4 regions of the Pseudomonas sp. B21-040 genome follow, and region 4 is predicted to be linked to each of the others. Evidence: predicted binding sites of a transcription regulator. Region 4 holds the regulator's gene; each other region holds the start of a gene.

Region 1 (3,684 bases), 1.3 Mb from region 4:
GATCGGGATCCGACATCAAGAGAGCGGTAGCCTTTTTTAGGATATCGGCTTCCATCTCCATGCGCTTGATCTTGGCTTTTAGTTCCTGGATCTGGCGCTGATCTTCGGTGATTGCCTTGGTGCCTTTGACTGGCTGCCCTTCACGTTCCTTACGAACCTGATCGACCCAGCGCCGTAAAGCGGTGGGCCCGATATCCAGCGATGCACAAACATCTGAAACCGGGCAGTTATCATCAAGCACCATGCTGGCAGCATGAAGCTTGAACTCGCGCGTATAGACCTTTCTTTCGTTCATGGAGCCTCCAAGTTGGCGAAATCATATCGCCCTTAAGAGGTGTCCGAAATTATTAGGCCAGTTCAAGCCCGCTCCCACAGGGGATCGCATTGCACAGGGGGGCTTGGGGCGTTACTCAGCCGGCGGATTCAGCTTCGCTTCAAGCTCCGCCACTTTCGCCTCAAGACTTTCCAGCCGTGCCCGGGTGCGTGCGAGTACAACCATCTGACTATCAAATTCTTCCCGGCTGACCAGGTCGAGCTTGCTGAAACCGCTCTGCAACAACGCCTTGAACTGGCTTTCGATTTCGCTTTTCGGCAGCGGGGTTTCGCCGCTGAAGAGGCGGGAGGCGGTGCCCGTCAGGGCGTCGAGGAAGTCTTTGGGCGCGAGCATGATGAGTGTCCTGGAAACAATGGCGGGCAGTGTATCACGCAGTGTCTATAGTCAATTTCGACTGGCAACCAGCGCACGCTTTTCGCGCATGCGGACGGACGGTGACGCACTGTTGTTGTGCGTTAGTTCCGGAGTAATTAAGGGCGGTGGCTTGCAGTATTGGCCAAGGGATTGAATTCAGTAGGTTTTGGCGAGATGGCAAGGTTTCTGCTTAGTGACTGTTAACCCATGCACTGATGCAGTCGCTGTGACGAATGCAGTGCGCCAGGCGAAACGGGGGAAGTGTTTCGTACGGGGTGGTTAGCTGGGGTCGGACGGGCATCCAAGGCCGACGATGCGTTACAAAGCCAGGCACTGCGCTTAGACTTGAGTCGGGTTTGTTTTCCTGGGGCAAGTCCACCAATTCGGGAGAGAGTTTTCATGAAGCTAGTCACTGCCATCATCAAGCCGTTCAAACTGGACGACGTACGCGAGTCGCTGTCCGAGATCGGCGTGCAGGGCATTACCGTTACTGAAGTCAAAGGCTTCGGTCGGCAGAAGGGTCACACCGAGCTGTATCGCGGCGCGGAGTACGTGGTCGATTTTCTGCCCAAGGTGAAGATCGATGTCGCCATTGATGACAAGGATCTGGACCGGGTTATCGAGGCGATAACCAAGGCCGCCAACACCGGCAAGATCGGTGACGGCAAGATCTTTGTGGTGAATCTGGAACAGGCGATTCGCATCCGTACCGGCGAAACCGATACCGACGCGATTTAAGCCGCCACAAACCCAACGCCCCAGGAGAAAACAATATGACTCTGCGTAAATTCGCAGGGCTTGGAGCCCTGTTGTCCATCGTAATGCCCGGCCTGGCTTTGGCGGCAGATCCGGTGGCACCTCCAGTCCTGAACTCCGGCGACACCGCCTGGATGCTGACCTCGACAGCCCTCGTGCTGTTCATGACCATTCCCGGCCTCGCGCTGTTCTACGGTGGCATGGTCCGGTCCAAAAACATTCTTTCCGTGATGATGCAGTGCTTCGCCATCACCGGTCTGGTCACTATCCTGTGGTTCCTTTATGGCTACAGCATGGCGTTTGACACGACAGGTATGGAAGCAGGCGTCGTCAACTACAACTCCTTTGTCGGCAGTCTCGCCAAGGCTTTCCTCGCCGGTATCACACCGTCGAGCATTACCGGGCCTGCAGCGCTGTTCCCTGAGGCGGTTTTCGTCACCTATCAGATGACCTTTGCGATCATCACCCCGGCGCTGATCGTCGGTGCGTTCGCTGAGAGGATGAAGTTCTCCGCGATGCTGGTCTTCATGGGCCTGTGGTTCACCGTGGTTTATGCGCCAATCGCGCACATGGTCTGGAGCGGTCCGGGTTCGCTGTTGGGCGATTGGGGCGTGCTGGACTTCGCCGGTGGCACCGTGGTGCACATCAACGCCGGTATTGCAGGGCTTGTAGCGTGCCTGGTACTGGGCAAGCGTAAAGGCTTCCCGAGCACTCCGATGGCTCCGCACAACCTCGGTTACACCCTGATGGGCGCGGCCATGTTGTGGGTCGGCTGGTTCGGCTTCAACGCCGGTTCCGCGGCTGCCGCCAACGGCACTGCCGGTATGGCGATGCTGGTTACCCAAATCGCAACCGCTGCCGCTGCACTGGGCTGGATGTTCGCCGAGTGGGTCACCCACGGCAAACCAAGCGCGCTGGGTATCGCCTCGGGTGTGGTCGCCGGTCTGGTGGCAATTACTCCGGCTGCCGGCACCGTCGGCCCGATGGGTTCGCTGATCATCGGTCTGGCAGCAGGCGTGGTGTGCTTCTTCTGCGCCACGACCCTGAAACGCAAACTCGGCTATGACGACTCCCTGGACGCCTTCGGTGTACACGGTATCGGCGGTATCCTCGGCGCGATCCTGACCGGTGTGTTCGCTGCACCGTCCCTGGGTGGCTTCGGCACCGTGACCGACATCGCCGCACAAGTGTGGATTCAGTGCAAAGGCGTAGGCTTCACCGTGATTTACACCGCCATCGCCACGTTCGTCATCCTCAAGGTAGTGGATGCGGTGATGGGCCTGCGGATCAACGAAGAAGAAGAAGCGGTGGGCATCGACCTGGCACTTCACAACGAACGCGGCTACAACGTGTAAGTACGCGTCTAAAAAACTTGCCCGGCTTGCCGGGCATTTTTTTGTCCGGAATTTGTCAGTGGAGGAGCTGCTGAAAGGTTTTTTCGTACACGTTCAGGTTTGTTTACGACGGGCGTTTTTCTGCGGCCAATGGCTTACATGATTGAAGGAATATTAGGGCCTTTGTTTTTTCCCAGAGCGCGCTAGAATGCGCCCCGAACGTGCGGAGAACTGTATGTGGCAACAGACTCTGATTACTCTGCGGGCAAGGCCCCGGGGCTTTCATCTGGTAACGGACGAGTTACTCGCCGGCCTGCCTGAACTCAAGGCGTGTCGGGTCGGTCTGTTGCATTTGTGGCTACAGCATACCTCGGCGTCGTTGACCATCAACGAGAACGCCGATCCGGCGGTACGTCGCGACTTCGAACGGTTTTTCAATCGTCTGATCCCACAAGGAACAGACGGCTATGAGCATAACGACGAAGGCCTGGACGACCTCCCGGCGCACTTCAAGGCCAGCGTGCTTGGCTGTCAGCTCAGTTTGCCGATCTCGGCAGGCCGACTGGCGTTGGGTACCTGGCAAGGCGTTTATCTGGGCGAGCACCGTGATTTTGGCGGTGCCCGTAAAGTCCTTGCCACCGTGCACGGTGAAGAGGCATGAACCGCTGGTCACCAGCGGTTATTGAATTTTTCCGGCGACTGTCGACAGACGGTAAAGCTGGGCTATAACTAATCTGCTTTTCGCAAGAGTCATGAGGTAGAACATGAGCGACGATGATCTGGAAAACGACGACCTCGAAGTAGGCGACGACGACGAAACCGAAGAAGGTCTGGAAGCAGCGGCCGAAGACGTCGCTGAAGACGATGGCGGTGATGCGCCCGTTCCGACTGCAAAAGGCAAAGCCA
Region 2 (3,684 bases), 700 kb from region 4:
AGGGTGTTCTGCAGCGTGGTACCGAAACCGTTCAGGCCCGGGGTACCGACTTGCGGTGCTCCGCTGGCCGCGGTTTCCAGGAACAGGTTGTTGCCCACTGCTTGCAGACCGGCCGGGTTGATGAAGTCGGCGGTTTGCAGGTTGCCGATCACCTGGTTGGCCGGGTTACCCGGAACGGTGATGGACACGGTGCCGTCGCGACCGACCGTGAAGGTCTGCGCGTTGCTGGGAATGACAATGGCTGGCTCAAGGGCGAAGCCGCTGGCGTTCACAACCTGACCGTTGGAGTCGAGGTGGAACGTACCGTCGCGGGTGTAAGACGTGGTGCCGTCCGGCTGCAGGATCTGGAAGAAACCGCGACCGTCGACCGCCAGGTCAAGTGGCTGCTCGGTGGTTTGCAGGCTGCCGGCGGTGAAGTTTTTCTGGGTGCCGACGATGCGCACACCGGTACCCACTTGCAGACCCGACGGCAGTTCGCTGTCCTGGGTCGACTGGGCGCCTGGCTGGCGCTTGATCTGATAGAGCAAGTCCTGGAATTCGGCACGATCACGTTTGAAACCCGTGGTCGACACGTTGGCCAGGTTGTTGGAAATGGTGGTCAGGTTGGTGTCCTGGGCGGACAGACCTGTTTTGGCAACCCATAGAGCCGGAAGCATTCGATTCTCCTCGTGCGCCTGTTTTACGGCGCGACGTTCTGATAATTAGCTGATCTGCAAGACCCGAGCCATGGCCTGGTCATCGTCTTTGGCGGTGTTCATCATCTTGATGTGCAGCTCGAACTGCTTGGACAAAGCCAACACCGAGGTCATTTCTTCCACGGCGTTGACGTTGCTCGACTCGAGGAACCCGGACACCAGTTTGACGCCGGAGTCGGCTTGCGCCGGCTTGCCGTCCTTGGTGTGGATCGAACCATCCAGGCCTTTGGTCATGTTCTTCATGTCCGGGTTGACCAGCTTGATGCGGTCGACTTCAGCCATCACGCGCGGGCCTTCGCCCATCGCACGGATGCTGATGGTGCCGTCCTCGCCCACCTCGATTTGCTGCTCGGGCGGCACGGCGATCGGTCCGCCATTGCCCATCACCGGCATACCGTTGCCAGCCCGCAGCACGCCCAGGGCGTCCACGTTCAGGCTGCCAGTGCGCACGTAGGTTTCTTGACCCCCAGGGTTCTGCACGGCGATCCAGCCATTGCCTTGCACGGCGACATCGAGGTCGCGGCCGGTCTCGACCAGCGAGCCAGGGGAGAAGTCGGTGGCCGGGCGTTCGGTCATGGCAAACGCACGCGCCGGAAAGCTGTCACCAAACACCGGCATCGAACGGGCCTGTTCCAGGTCCTTCTGAAAACCGTTGGTGGAGATGTTTGCCAGGTTGTTGGCATGAGCCTTCTGCGCCAGTGCATTCTGGCTGGCGCCGGTCATTGCCACATAAAGGTACTTGTCCACACTCTTTCCTCTGCATGCCGGACGTTTGCCGCCCACCGCTGTACTTCGCAGGCTGTAGCAATTTGCAGACCAACTTGCACGCAGAGGCTCAAAGCCCTTTAAAACACTGGGCTTGAGGGTTATCAGGGGAGGCTGACGGATTGTGTCAAAGTCGAAAAACCGGCGCGGATATGCCGCTTCGCGGCAATACGGTGAAAGCCCTCGGCCGGATTTGCTACCAGCCTTTGACTCCGCTCATGTCGGGCAACTGGTGGGCAATGCCTTTGTGGCAGTCGATACAGGTCGCCTGGCCGCTGGCCAGTGACGTGGAGTGCATATTGGCGGCGCGTTTGCCCTGACGGGTGAAATCCATGAATTCGAAGTTATGGCAATTGCGGCACTCCCGGGAGTCGTTGGCCTTGAGCCGCCCCCACTCGTGTTCGGCCAACTCACGCCGCATATCAAGAAACTTTTCACGGGTATCGATCGTGCCGAACACCTTGCCCCACACTTCCTTGGAGGCCTGCATCTTGCGGGCAATCTTGTGCGTCCATTCATGGGGAACATGGCAGTCCGGGCACGTGGCTCGAACGCCGGAGCGATTGGTGTAGTGAATGGTTTCCTGCAACTCGACAAAAACGTTGTCGCGCATTTCATGGCAGGAAATACAGAACTTCTCGGTATTGGTCGCTTCCAGCGCGGTGTTGAAACCGCCCCAGAAAATCACCCCGGCAATAAACCCGCCAAGCGTCAGGAAGCCCAGGCTGTAATGCACGCTGGGCCGACGCAGAACACCCCAATAATCCTTGAGCAGGGCAAGCAACGATTTCATGTCCTCTCCTCAGGGTTTCGACTGGCCGTTGATTTCGTCTTGCAGCACCTGGTCAATGTTCTTGAAGCTGTTGTTCACCAGAGGTTTCACGTCTTTTTGCGGCACATGGCACTGATTGCAGAAATACCGGCGTGGCGATACCGCGGCCAGCGCCTGACCATCACGGTCCATGTAGTGGGTGATGCTGATCATCGGCGCCTGAGTGCGAGCGCTATTGGCGCGGCTATGACAAGACAGGCACTTGTTGCTGTTCTTGTCGATGCGGTATCCCCGAGTGCTGTGCGGGATGGTGGGCGGTTGCTCGGGATAATTGCGCTCGCGCTTGAGGTCCTTGTTCTCGTCTTCAGCTATCGGCGGGGCCGGGAACTCCTGCGTCAAGGTCCCTCCGGGTCGCCGACCATCCGGCGCCGGGGCGTCCAGCGGGTAACCCGGCTGCGCCGCGAATGCCGCTGGCAACCCAACCAGCAGAGCAGCAAGCAAGGACAGCGAACGACAATTCATCAGAGCTCTCCTTATGCCGTCTTGATCACTTCAATCCTGATCGCGCATTTTTTGTAATCAGTTTGTTTGGAGATAGGGTCCGTCGCATCGAGCGTGACTTTGTTGATCAGCCTGTTGGCATCGAAGAACGGTACAAACACCAGGCCTTCGGGTGGCTTGTTACGCCCTCGGGTTTCGATGCGCGCACGCATCTCACCGCGCCGACTGATCAGTTTCACTTCGCTGCCACGGCGGGCATTCAGGGCTTTCGCATCCGCCGGATGCATGTAGACCAAGGCGTCGGGGACCGCTTTATAGAGTTCCTCTACGCGCTGCGTCATGGTCCCGGTGTGCCAGTGCTCAAGGACCCGGCCGGTGCTGAGCCAGAACGGGAAGTCCGCGTCCGGGGACTCTGCTGGCGGCTCGTAAGGAAGCGCGAAGATGATCGCTTTCTTGTCGGGATAGCCATAAAACTGCACACCGCTGCCCTTCTCCACGTAAGGGTCATACCCCTCCCGGAAACGCCAGAGTGTTTCCTTGCCCTCGACGACGGGCCAGCGCAATCCACGTTCGGTGTGATAGCGATCAAACGGGGCAAGGTCATGACCGTGGCCACGGCCGAACTGGGCATATTCTTCGAACAGCCCTTTTTGCAGGTAAAAGCCAAAATCCCGGGCCTCGTCGTTTTGATAACCCGCCGCCATCTGATCCAGTGGGAACTGATCGACCTGACCGTTCTTGAACAGCACCTCATACAGGGTCTTGCCCTTGTACTGCGGTGACGTGGTCAACACCTCTGCCGACCAGACCTCATCGGTTTTAAAGCGCTTGGAAAACTCGACCAGTTGCCACAGATCAGACTTGGCCTCACCCGGCGCCGAAACCAACTGATGCCAGAACTGCGTACGCCGCTCCGCATTGCCATAAGCGCCCTCTTTCTCGACCCACATC
Region 3 (3,684 bases), 2.7 Mb from region 4:
ATATTCCACTCCTTTGTGCCGTGTTAGTCGGCTCTATATACCAATGGTCTGTACTTTGGACAGGGCAACACTGCCCAGGCCTGCCAGGTTCAGCATCAACTCACCGCCGGTCTGGCTGATGGTCACGCTGTTGACGGTTGCCGGCAGGTAAGTCACCAGCGAGGTCGCCTTGCTGTCGTAAGTCGCGGTAGCTGCAAACTTGTAAGTGCCAGCCTTGGCCACTTCGCCCGCATCGTTCTTGCCGTCCCAGATGAAACCGGCGTTGCCGGCCTGCTGGCTGCCAAGATCGATGGTGCGAACGACTTTGCCATCGGTATCCGTGATCTTGACCGTCACCGGATTCGTCGAGGCCGGTACGACCGCCGTACCGTTGAAACTCTTGGAGGTATCGACCACTGCGGTATCGGTCTGGGCAACCACCGAACGCCCCACCAGCGAAGACGCTTGCAACGCTTGCGAGGAGTTGTAGTTGCCGGCAATGCCGCTGACGGTATCGTTCAGCGTGGTGATGCCTTCCAGGCTGCTGAACTGCGCCAACTGCGCGACGAACGCGCCGTTGTCCTGCGGCTCCAACGGGTTCTGGTTTTTCAGCTGGGTCACCAGCAACTGCAGGAACGCGTCTTTGCCCAACGCTTTCTTGCCCGTGGCGCTGCCGGTTGCGGCAGCCAGGCCATCGCTGCTGGATTTATTGGCCTTGACCGAAGAGTTGGCCAGGACATCCTTGAGGCTCACGCCACTGGTGGTATCGATAACACTCATCTGAGTCGCCCCTTATCACTGACCGAGAGTCAGGACCTTCTGCATCATGGTTTTGGCGGTGTTCATCATTTCAGCGTTGGTCTGGAACGAACGACTCGCGGAAATCATGTCGGCCATTTCTTCGACGACGTTGACGTTCGGGTAGTAGACGTAGCCCTTGGCATCGGCAGCCGGATGGTTCGGCTCGTAGCGCGCTTCAAGGTTGCTCTGGTCTTCGACCACGCCCAGCACTTGCACGCCTTGACCCGCAGCGTCCTGGCTCTGGAACAGCGAGTTGCTGCCGCCGCTCTGGCCGCCCTGGAACATGGTGGCGAATACCGGGTGACGGGCGCGATAGGTCTGGTCGATGCTCGACGAGACGGTTTCGGCGTTGGCGATGTTCGAGGCCACGGTGTTCAAGCGAGTGGTTTGAGCACTCATGCCGCTACCGGCAATGTTGAAAACACTGGATAGAGACATGACTTACTCTCCGCGCAGGGCTGACACCAGCCCTTTGAATTTGCTGTTGAGCAGGGTGAAGCTGGCCTGGAAGCCGACCGCGTTTTCCGCGTAGTTCGACTGTTCCAGTTGGGCGTCCACGGTGTTCTGGTCGATCGATGGCTGCATCGGCGTGCGATACATCAGCGACTCGTCGCCATTGCCCAGGCCTTCAGCTTCGATATGACGGCTGTTGGTCATGTTCAAGGCAAAGGTGCCGTTCTTGGTTTTCTCGTTCTGTGCAGCGAGCACTTTGGAGAATTCCAGATCCCGAGCCTTGTAGTTCGGGGTGTCGGCGTTGGCGATGTTGTTGGCCAGGACTTCGGCACGCTGAGCGCGGAAGCCCAGGGCTTGTTCGTGGATACCGAGCGCTTTATCGAAGCTGATGCTCATGTCGGGAAACCTTCGGGTGACCTGATTTTTCGTAACCAGAGATATAGCAAGCGGCGTGCCAATTCGAAAAAGCCCGAAAACCGGGGCTTTGCGGGCGGTGGCAAAGCGGCAATGCCAGAAAAGCGGCAACCGGTTTCCGCTGAATGCCGCTTTTCTGCCGCTTTCTCGAATCGTGCCTCGATTTCTCGAATCGTGCGCCGGTCGTTGTAGGAGCTGGCGATGACTGCTACGCAGCCAAATACAGCCTTCGCCAGCCGCTACCTGTTGTTTCGGGGCTTAACTGATAGGCAATAGTCCTATCAGCTAAGTTTTAATCCGATATTTTCTCTACAGAATGCATCAAAAATTCTGCCTGAAATCGGATTATTTAATGTAAGAAGTTTTACTACAGGTATCGCTCACATTGTAATTACCCAATCTTCAATCACGACATCAACAGCAAATATTCTACTGTTGATGTGGCGCCCTTGTTGCGGCATAACTAGGCGCTTCTGCTAATTGGAATTCAAATCATGGCAAGGAATGCCGCATGCAAAAATCTATCGATTTATCAAATTTTGACAGCGCTCTGAATTGGAATGGAGCTATTCCGACGATTACTGGGGTTCACAGTATTGAAACTATCGACCAAGAGCGCGACGCATATGCAAAGTTGGTAGCCGTAGCACATTCGGTGCAAGATCAGACAGGAAGTTTTTTTCGAACGGCACGGCGGGCGTGCGAAATGAAATAGAGGGGCGCATAGGCTCGTCTACTGATACCCATCCATTCAACAAACTAGAGGACGCCTTAAAAAAGAAAGCCATTATTGTCGAGCTCCTGCAACAAATTAGAATGAGTAGCAGCTGGTATGAAGCAGATAGCTTTTTTGGCATAGATGCATTGTCATTGGACAGTATGGAAAGTGCCGAGTTGTTCGCGGCTTATGTGGATACAGTAGAACACGAGGAGGAGCGCCGAGCCTATTACGAAAACTTTCTGAAATCTCTGACAGCCGCCTACATCAAACGAATCCTTGTCGAGGCTGTTTCCATTTTAGAGGACGCTTCTCCAGCTATAGATGCTGCGATCCATTCTGCCTTGGCTAGAGGTGAAACTGCCTACAGTTTCAATTTAACCCTTAGTCAATCCGCGCAGGTGGTCACTGTGGCGGGTGCCGCTACTCTCCAAAACGCGGACGGTTGGACCTTCGAGGCAGCCATCCGTAAAAGCATTTTGTTGTTGACAGGGCTGGGGGACGTACTTCTCAGTCGAGCGACGGCGATTGGGATCGGGGCTTTGCTCTATTCACCCGCTCTGGGTAACGGCGAGCGTTATCCTCAAACGGCTCTCAAACTATCTGGCAGTACAGTCTTGCCAGAAGCACCGTCTAACCTGAATGAAATCGCCGCTACCGAAGGAACCATCGACCTTCCCTACCGGATTTATGGTGACCTTGGCCAATACACCCTCGTTGCAACACCGGCGGGAGGTAGCATTTCACCAGCGGTGCCAGTTCGAGCGCTGGAGTTTGACCAGAAGACTAACAGCTACAGTTTCACCTCCGCCGACACACCGCCCATCACCCTCGGCTTTCCAATTATCCACTGGGAAAGCAGTTCGACAACTTCGCCTGCTAGATCAGTGGAAGTACCGCATTACAGTGGCGTTGAACTGTTGCCACTACTCGTGCGGCCCGAACCATTGCCTGCGTTCGAGTTACCGGATTTCAGGGATTGTATTTACTGCTTTCCGATCAACAGCGGCTTGCCGCCGATTTATGTTGTTTTCAATAGCCCTTATGAAGGGGCTACTACGAGAGGAAATTATAGCGGTCGATTTTTCAATCCTGCCAAAGCTGGAGGCTCAATCCTGGATCTGGATTGGACCAAGGCTACCGTGACGAAAGCGGGTATTAAACGAGTGAAATTGCATATTGGACGTTTCAGCCCTTCAGATGCTAATGCCATCATGGTTGATCGACTGAAAAAGATTCTCCAAGGTAAATTAGTAATCACGGCTACCGACAAACGTTTCTATACTCATGAACTCAGAGAGCTTGAACGTTTCAGAAAA
Region 4 (3,684 bases):
CCAAAAAGCTTGCGAGCGCTGGTCGCGCCACGGGCAGCAAGGTCACTGAGGCGCGCCCGCGTATCGACATGGTGATCCAGCCGAAGAAGAAAACCGACGAGCAAAAGGCCCAGTAATGGCAACTCTGAAAGCTCAGCATCTGGCCAAGAGCTACAAGAGCCGCCAGGTCGTGCGCGATGTCAGCCTGTCGATCGACAGCGGTCAAATCGTCGGCCTGCTGGGCCCTAACGGCGCCGGCAAGACCACCTGCTTCTACATGATTGTCGGCCTTGTACAGGCCGATCAGGGGCGCGTACTGATCGACGACCTGGACGTCAGCCACCAGCCCATGCACGGTCGTGCGAAAGCCGGTATCGGCTATCTGCCGCAAGAAGCGTCGATCTTCCGCAAACTTTCGGTGGCCGACAACATCATGGCGATCCTCGAGACCCGCAAGGAGCTCGACAAGGCCGGACGTCGCAAAGAGCTGGAAAGCCTGCTGCAGGAATTCCATATCAGCCACATCCGCGACAACCTTGGTATGAGCCTGTCGGGTGGCGAACGCCGCCGCGTGGAAATTGCCCGGGCACTGGCGACTAACCCGAAATTCATCCTGCTCGACGAACCTTTCGCCGGCGTGGACCCGATTTCGGTCGGCGACATCAAACAGATTATCCACCACCTCAAGGCCAAGGGCATTGGCGTGCTGATCACGGACCACAACGTCCGTGAAACCCTGGATATCTGCGAAACCGCGTACATCGTCAACGATGGCCAACTGATCGCCGAGGGCGACTCTGCCACCATCCTTGCAAACGACCTGGTGAAAGAAGTCTATCTGGGCCATGAGTTCCGCCTGTAAGCATCGAGGTGTCTGGCTAGTCGACTGAGCTCCTGGCGCAATTAACACAGCAGTGTGTTTTTTATTGTTACGGCGCTCTAGGCAAACACTTCAGTTTCAGGCATATAATTTGCTTATGTTTGGCGCTCCGGCGCCCTGTAGTGGATGGCGCATGTGCGCCGGCGAATAAGGTGTTAAGCCCCTGCCATGAAACCATCGCTAGTCTTGAGAATGGGCCAGCAGCTGACGATGACACCGCAGCTGCAACAGGCCATCCGCCTGCTCCAATTGTCGACCCTGGACCTGCAACAGGAAATCCAGGAGGCTTTGGAGTCCAATCCGATGCTCGAACGCCAGGAAGAAGGCGACGACTTCGACAACGCCGACCCCTTGGCCGACAAAGCCGAGCAGCCACCCAACGCCGACATTCAGGAACCCTCCTATCAGGAAACCGCCCCCACGGTGGACAACCTCGAGGAAGGTGACTGGAACGAACGCATTCCCAATGAACTGCCGGTCGATACCGCATGGGAAGACGTTTACCAGACCAGCGCCAGCAGCCTGCCGAGCAACGATGACGACGAATGGGATTTCACCACTCGCACATCGGCCGGCGAGAGCCTGCAAAGCCACCTGTTGTGGCAACTGAACCTGGCACCGATGTCCGACACCGATCGCCTGATCGCCGTGACCCTGATCGACTGCATCAACAATCAGGGCTATCTGGATGAAACCCTCGAGGAAATCCTCGAAGCCTTCGATCCGGAACTGGACATCGAACTGGACGAAATCGAAGCCGTCCTGCACCGCATCCAGCAATTCGAGCCTGCCGGCATCGGCGCTCGCAACCTGGGCGAATGCCTGCTGCTGCAACTACGCCAGCTGCCAGCCAAGACGCCTTGGCTGGCCGAAGCCAAGCGTCTGGTCACTGACTACATCGATCTGCTGGGCAGCCGCGACTACAGCCAGTTGATGCGCCGCATGAAGCTCAAGGAAGACGAACTGCGCCAGGTCATCGAACTGGTCCAGAGCCTCAACCCGCGTCCCGGCTCGCAGATCGAATCCAGCGAAGCCGAGTACGTCGTGCCTGACGTTATCGTGCGCAAGGATAACGAGCGCTGGCTGGTAGAGCTCAACCAGGAATCGGTGCCAAAGTTGCGGGTCAACGCGCAATACGCCGGATTTGTCCGCCGTGCCGACACCAGCGCTGACAACACCTTCATGCGCAATCAGCTGCAAGAGGCCCGCTGGTTCATCAAGAGCCTGCAAAGCCGCAATGAAACCTTGATGAAAGTTGCCACCCAGATCGTCGAGCATCAGCGCGGTTTCCTGGAATACGGCGACGAAGCCATGAAGCCTTTGGTCCTGCATGACATTGCCGAAGCGGTGGGCATGCACGAATCGACGATTTCACGGGTAACCACGCAAAAATTCATGCATACCCCTCGGGGCATTTATGAGTTGAAATACTTTTTCTCCAGCCACGTAAGTACCTCCGAAGGCGGTGAATGCTCGTCCACAGCGATTCGCGCGATCATCAAAAAACTGGTTGCCGCGGAAAATCAGAAAAAGCCGTTGAGTGACAGCAAGATCGCTGGTTTACTGGAGGCACAAGGCATTCAGGTGGCTCGCCGCACCGTCGCCAAGTATCGCGAATCCCTGGGGATCGCGCCTTCGAGCGAACGTAAGCGGTTGATGTAGGGCCACGCCACAGCGTTCCAGTGGCAGGCATTTCTGCCTGCCGCTTTATGCACTGGCAACGAAGGAGAAGCTGTATGCAAGTCAACATCAGTGGACACCAACTGGAAGTGACCGAACCCCTGCGCACCTACATCGGCGAAAAACTCGAACGATTAGAGCGGCATTTCGACAAGATCACCAACGTGCAGGTCACGATGACCGTCGAGAAGCTGAAGCAGAAAATCGAAGCCACCCTGCATATTCCCGGCAATGAAGTGGTCGCCAACGCGGAACATACCGACATGTACGCAGCGATCGATTCACTGACCGACAAGCTGGATAAACAACTCAAAAAGCATAAGGAAAAGACCCAGAGCCTCCTCCAGGGTGCAACCGGTCGTTAACACTCCCAACCCATGATCCGACTTGAAAACATCCTGACCCCCGGCCGTTCCCTCGTGAACGTGCCGGGCGGCAGTAAAAAGAAAGCCCTCGAGCAAATTGCCAACCTGATCGCCCGGGAAGTGCCGGATCTGGAGATGCAAGATGTCTTCGAAGCGTTGATCGCCCGTGAAAAACTCGGCTCGACCGGTTTTGGTAACGGCATCGCCATCCCCCACTGCCGTCTGAAGGGCTGCATCTCGCCCATCAGCGCCTTGATGCACCTTGACGCGCCCATCGATTTCGATGCCATCGACGGGGCCCCGGTTGACCTGCTGTTCGTACTGCTGGTCCCGGAAGCCGCCACCGATGCGCACCTTGAATTGCTTCGTCAAATAGCCAGCATGCTTGATCGCAAGGAAGTGCGGGAAAAACTGCGTAGTGCTCCGAGCAACGAAGCCTTGTATAAGGTTGTTCTGGAAGAGCAAAACGGTCAGTAATCATGCGCTTGATCATCGTCAGCGGCCGCTCCGGCTCGGGTAAAAGCACCGTACTCGATGTTCTCGAGGATAACGGCTACTACTGCATCGACAACCTGCCCGCCGGACTGCTGCCGGAACTGGCCGAGCGTGCGTTGATTCATACCGAATTGTCGCAACCACTGGTCGCCGTATCTATCGATGCGCGCAATCTGCCGAGCCATCTTTCGCGGTTTCCCGAGTTACTCGAGGAAGTCCGTAGCCGGCATATCAAATGCGATGTGCTGTACCTGGACGCCGACGTAGATACCTTGCTCAAGCGGT

What was found. The regulator sigma-54, encoded in region 4, starts transcription at its own class of promoters, with help from an activator protein. The targets are predictions, from matches to a motif close to ANTGGCATNNANNTTGCTNT.
Region 1: the regulator sigma-54 is predicted to act here: its motif matches at 862-881, upstream of glnK (P-II family nitrogen regulator).
Region 2: the regulator sigma-54 is predicted to act here: its motif matches at 1,497-1,516, upstream of LOY55_RS07485 (flagellar basal body rod protein FlgF).
Region 3: the regulator sigma-54 is predicted to act here: its motif matches at 1,673-1,692, upstream of flgB (flagellar basal body rod protein FlgB).

Annotation. Positions count from the first base shown of each region.
Region 1 is NZ_CP087176.1:6,441,690-6,445,373, reverse strand. Features, by position in the region: gene LOY55_RS29625 (IS3 family transposase) at 1-295, opposite strand, end outside; gene LOY55_RS29620 (accessory factor UbiK family protein) at 407-667, opposite strand; gene glnK (P-II family nitrogen regulator) at 1,088-1,426, shown strand; gene LOY55_RS29610 (ammonium transporter) at 1,462-2,799, shown strand; gene LOY55_RS29605 (secondary thiamine-phosphate synthase enzyme YjbQ) at 3,014-3,439, shown strand; gene sutA (transcriptional regulator SutA) at 3,543-3,684, shown strand, end outside.
Region 2 is NZ_CP087176.1:1,662,583-1,666,266, reverse strand. Features, by position in the region: gene flgG (flagellar basal-body rod protein FlgG) at 1-656, opposite strand, end outside; gene LOY55_RS07485 (flagellar basal body rod protein FlgF) at 702-1,442, opposite strand; gene LOY55_RS07480 (cytochrome c3 family protein) at 1,657-2,253, opposite strand; gene LOY55_RS07475 (nitrate reductase cytochrome c-type subunit) at 2,263-2,754, opposite strand; gene napA (nitrate reductase catalytic subunit NapA) at 2,766-3,684, opposite strand, start outside.
Region 3 is NZ_CP087176.1:5,042,777-5,046,460, forward strand. Features, by position in the region: gene flgE (flagellar hook protein FlgE) at 1-2, opposite strand, end outside; gene flgD (flagellar hook assembly protein FlgD) at 34-759, opposite strand; gene flgC (flagellar basal body rod protein FlgC) at 775-1,218, opposite strand; gene flgB (flagellar basal body rod protein FlgB) at 1,222-1,629, opposite strand; gene LOY55_RS23115 (hypothetical protein) at 2,159-2,362, shown strand; gene LOY55_RS23120 (S-type pyocin domain-containing protein) at 2,347-3,684, shown strand, end outside.
Region 4 is NZ_CP087176.1:965,189-968,872, reverse strand. Features, by position in the region: gene lptA (lipopolysaccharide transport periplasmic protein LptA) at 1-116, shown strand, start outside; gene lptB (LPS export ABC transporter ATP-binding protein) at 116-841, shown strand; gene LOY55_RS04270 (RNA polymerase factor sigma-54) at 1,028-2,521, shown strand; gene hpf (ribosome hibernation-promoting factor, HPF/YfiA family) at 2,596-2,904, shown strand; gene ptsN (PTS IIA-like nitrogen regulatory protein PtsN) at 2,917-3,381, shown strand; gene rapZ (RNase adapter RapZ) at 3,384-3,684, shown strand, end outside.